One region of the Arthrobacter sp. P1_B3 genome, then DNA from elsewhere that is predicted to be linked to it. Evidence: riboswitches for the same ligand, from Rfam matches in the RefSeq annotation. Region 1 holds a riboswitch; the other holds the start of a gene.
What was found. A riboswitch is a leader RNA that binds a small molecule or an ion and turns the genes downstream of it on or off. The one in region 1 is predicted to bind glycine.
Positions count from the first base shown of each region.

Region 1 (2,192 bases):
TGCGGCGTGCCCCATTGCATTTTCGTTACCCCCAGTTCGAAGACAGCCCCCGGGGCCGAATTGCGTTCAGCGTCGCACCGACTTCACGCTCTGTAAACGGAGATCAGTTCGTTCGGGGCGTGCCCGGTCAGACGGTGTCGACCCAGTAGCGGCGTTTGCCGTTGCGGGTGTCCTCGTAGGCGCCGCCGTTCTTTTCGATGGTCGCCCGGGAGCCTGCATTATCCTCATCGCATGTGAGAAGAACCCGGGGGATTCCCAGTTCACGGGCAATCGGCAAGGCATCAGCCAGCGCCCTCGCTGCGTGGCCGCGACGCCTGGCGGAGGGCCTCACGCTGTAGCCGATGTGCCCGCCTTCGTTGAAGAGGAAGTCGTTCAGTTCGTGCCTGATGGCCAGTGAGCCAAGGAACGTGTCACCTTCCATGACCCACAAGTACGTGCAGGGCACATATCCTGGCTTCCGCGGGCTCTCCGGCCGAGCGTCATTGATGAGGGCGTCGACAAAGCGGCGGAACGACTGGGCATCTTTGAGTTCTTCCAGGGACCAGTCCTCCGCGCCCCCGCCGTCCCGGTGGGCGCCGTCAAATTCTGCGGATCCTTCCAGCCAGGAGGAGTGGTAGCTTGCGTCCGGAGCGATAAGGAGAGGCATCACGCGATCATATTCGAAGGGTTCGCGTTTCCCGTGGTGTCGGTCCGGGTGTGTAGGGTGCTGCCAGCGTCAGCGGACGGCAGGTCGTAGTAGCCCAACGGCCCGGGGGATGGACTTGTTCCTTGGCTGGCATTCGACGGCGGGGAGGCACCCCCGTGGTGCAGGAATCAGCGACTCAATTGAAATTAATTTTGCATCCTGCCCGGGAACCAGATAAATTGTGAGCTGTGTCACCGACCAGTGGCACGGCTTATGATCTGCGGCGGGAGAGTCCTGCCGGTACGTTCAGCAGGCGCCGTAGGAGCAAATCCTCCCCAGGAATCTCTCAGGCCCACGTACCGCCGCGGCAAGGCAACTCTGGAAAGCAGTCCGGGCAACCGGGCTCACCGACGGTGCAAGTGGCGCGCTGCAATCAGCAGGGCAAAACGGAAACTCTCAGGTCCAATACAGAGCGGGGAGGAACCCGAATCATCGTGGCGTTTTGATGCCACCTGAATTATGGAGTTCCTCTCATGACGGTTCAATCGTCCCCGTCCACCTTCGCAGATCGCCACATCGGCGCCCGCCGCCAGGCCGACATCGACACCATGCTCAAGGCCGTCGGCTACGACAGCGTTGATGGCCTCGTTGACAACGCGGTCCCCGATTCCATTCGCCAGGAAAAGCCCCTCACGCTGGACAGCGCCCTCAGCGAAGTCCAGGTGCTGGCCGAGCTGCGCAAGCTCGCCTCCAAGAACAAGACGGCCGTGCAGATGATCGGCCAGGGCTACTACGACACCGTCACCCCGCCGGTGATCCGCCGCAACATCCTCGAAGCCCCGGCCTGGTACACCGCGTACACGCCCTACCAGCCGGAGATCTCCCAGGGCCGCCTCGAGGCGCTGCTGAACTTCCAGACCATGGTCCAGGACCTCACCGCGCTCCCGGTCGCCAATGCGTCGCTCCTCGACGAGGCCACCGCCGTCGCCGAGGCCGTGCTCCTCATGCGCCGCGCCAACAAGAACAAGTCCGCGGCCGGGGCCAAGACCGTCCTCGACGCCGACTGCCTCCCGCAGACCATCGCCATTGTGCTGGGCCGCGCCGAAGCCCTGGGCTTCGAGGTGGAGGTCGCCGACCTCTCCAAGGGCCTGCCCGCCGGCGAGATCAACGGCGTCGTCCTGCAGCAGCCCGGCGTCTCCGGCCGGGTGTGGGACCAGTCCGGGGTGATCGCCGAGGCCAAGGAACGCGGCGCGCTGGTCACTGTGGCAGCGGACCTCCTGGCCCTGACCCTGATCACCCCTCCGGGCGAGCAGGGTGCTGACATCGCCGTCGGCTCCACCCAGCGCCTGGGCGTGCCGCTGTTCTTCGGCGGCCCGCACGCCGCCTACATGGCGGTGCGCGAGGGCATGGAACGCACGCTCCCCGGCCGCATCGTCGGCGTCTCCAAAGACAACGCCGGCGTGCCGGCGTACCGCCTGGCCCTGCAGACCCGCGAGCAGCACATCCGCCGCGAGAAGGCCACGTCCAACATCTGCACCGCGCAGGCACTGCTGGCCATCGTGTCCTC
Region 1 is NZ_JBFTZV010000037.1:4,170-6,361, reverse strand. It holds gene AC1D2F_RS22290 (GNAT family N-acetyltransferase) at 128-646, opposite strand; glycine riboswitch at 900-997, shown strand; glycine riboswitch at 999-1,106, shown strand; gene gcvP (aminomethyl-transferring glycine dehydrogenase) at 1,159-2,192, shown strand, end outside.

Region 2 (2,192 bases), on a different contig from region 1:
GCCGAGGCTGCCCATAGCGACCAGCAGTCCGGCCAGGACCAAGGGATAGGCGTCGACGATCCAGAGCAGCTGGACGCCGGAAGCGGACAGGCTGGTGGCGATGGCCGGCAGGGCAAACGTCAGGGCGGTGTTGTCCACGGCCACGAGCAGGACGGGGAACATTAGCAGGGCCAGCGCCACCCAGTCGCGCCACGGTGCCCGGGGGCCGGTGGCCGCCGGGATGCTGGTGGCTGCGGTGATCGATGAAATGCTCATAGGACATAACTATACCGTCTGGACGGTACAGTTAAGAAATGAAGGGCTGGGCAGGCATGATGGGAGGCATGCCCAGGAAACCCGTCGCCCGCGAGGCCGTCCTCGATGCCTTCGAATCCCTGCTCATCGAAGTCGGTGAACGCGCCGCGACGCTGGACGCCGTCGCGCGCCGGGCCGGCGTCTCCAAGGGCGGCCTGCTCTACCACTTCCCGACCAAGGAGGCGATGATCGCGGTCCTGCTGGAACGGCTGGACCGGCATCTGGCTGCGGATGTTGCCGCCATGGCGGCGGCCCCCGAAGGGGCGGCGGCGTACTTCATTAGGTCCTCGGTGTGGGCGGACACGCCCATGGACCGGGTCTTCGTGGCGGCCACGCGGCTCGCCGAGGTGGCGCACGGGGAGACCCTCCGCCGCTTCGCCGCCGCCCAGGCGAGCTGGCTGGAACTGCTGGCGGCCGACGTCGGACCCGCCATGGCGAAGGCCGTCCTGTACATGGGGGACGGGCTGTACTTCAACGCCATGCTGGGCCGGGGCCCCGGCGGGCCGCTTCCGGAGGTCGAAGCGGACGTCGAGAGCCTGCTGGCCGCCGTCGAGAAGCTGCGCCGCTGACGCTCCCGCCCGCTCCCGCCCACCCCGCCCGCTCCCGCCCACCCCGCCCGCTCCCGCCCACCCCGCCGAACTCGCCGGAAGCGTGCGAGTTCGCCGCAAAGTTGCGGCGACCTGGCCGCTGTCCGGCGAACTCGTGTTGGCGGACGCACCCGGGGGCGGCTTGTCGCCCGTAACCTGGGTCGGCGGCTGGCAGGGAGTTTGCGGACGCGCGCCCGGCATAGGAGAATGGGAGCTGTGACTGTTGTCACCCACGATTAATCACCCAACTGAATACGCCTTTGATCTGCGGCGGGAGAGTCCTGCAAGTAGGTACAAGCAGGCGCCGTAGGAGCAAACCCTCCCCAGGAATCTCTCAGGCCCATGTACCGCCGCGGCAAGGCATCTCTGGAAAGTAGCAGGCGTGTCCCGGACATGCTGTGCTCACCGACGGTGCAAGCGGAGCCCCTGAAACGCAGGCTTCGCGGAAACTCTCAGGTCCAATACAGAGCGGGGAGGAACCCGAATCAATGTGGCGTACCCTGCGCCGCCTGAGTTATGGAGTTCCTTGTGACTGTTACCCCAGCCTCCACGTCCTTCGTTGACCGGCACATCGGCGCGCGCCGCCAGGCCGACGTCGACGCCATGCTGAAGGCTGTCGGCTACGACACCGTCGACGCCCTGGTGGACACCGCCGTTCCGAAGGACATCCGTCAGGACTCCGATCTCGCGCTCGCCGCCGCCCTCAGCGAGGTGGAAGTCCTCGCCGAGCTGCGCAAGCTGGCAGCGAAGAACAAGACCGCCGTGCAGATGATCGGGCAGGGCTACTACGACACGCTCACCCCGCCGGTGATCCGCCGCAACATCCTCGAAGCCCCGGCCTGGTACACCGCGTACACGCCGTACCAGCCGGAAATCTCCCAGGGCCGGCTCGAAGCCCTGCTGAACTTCCAGACCATGGTCCAGGACCTCGTCGGCCTGCCGATCGCCAACGCATCGCTGCTGGACGAAGCCACCGCCGTCGCCGAGGCCGTGCTGATGATGCGCCGCGCCAACAAGAACAAGACGGCGCACGACGGCAAGACCGTCCTCGACGCCGACTGCCTCCCGCAGACCATCGCGATCGTCAAGGGCCGCGCGGAAGCCCTCGGCTTCGAGGTCGAGGTCGCGGACCTCTCGAAGGGCCTGCCCGAGGGCGTCATCAACGGCGTCGTCCTGCAGCAGCCGGGCGTCTCCGGCCGCGTGTTGGACCACACCGCGGTGATCGCCGACGCCAAGGAACGCGGCGCGCTGGTCACTGTGGCCGCGGACCTCCTGGCCCTGACCCTGATCACCCCTCCGGGCGAGCAGGGT
Region 2 is NZ_JBFTZV010000033.1:35,508-37,699, forward strand. It holds gene AC1D2F_RS21750 (MFS transporter) at 1-255, opposite strand, end outside; gene AC1D2F_RS21755 (TetR/AcrR family transcriptional regulator) at 324-863, shown strand; glycine riboswitch at 1,143-1,241, shown strand; glycine riboswitch at 1,243-1,358, shown strand; partial or broken gene AC1D2F_RS21760 (aminomethyl-transferring glycine dehydrogenase) at 1,398-2,192, shown strand, end outside.
Region 2: it holds a riboswitch for glycine, as region 1 does, so the genes downstream of both, AC1D2F_RS21760 (aminomethyl-transferring glycine dehydrogenase) here and gcvP (aminomethyl-transferring glycine dehydrogenase) in region 1, are expected to answer to the same signal.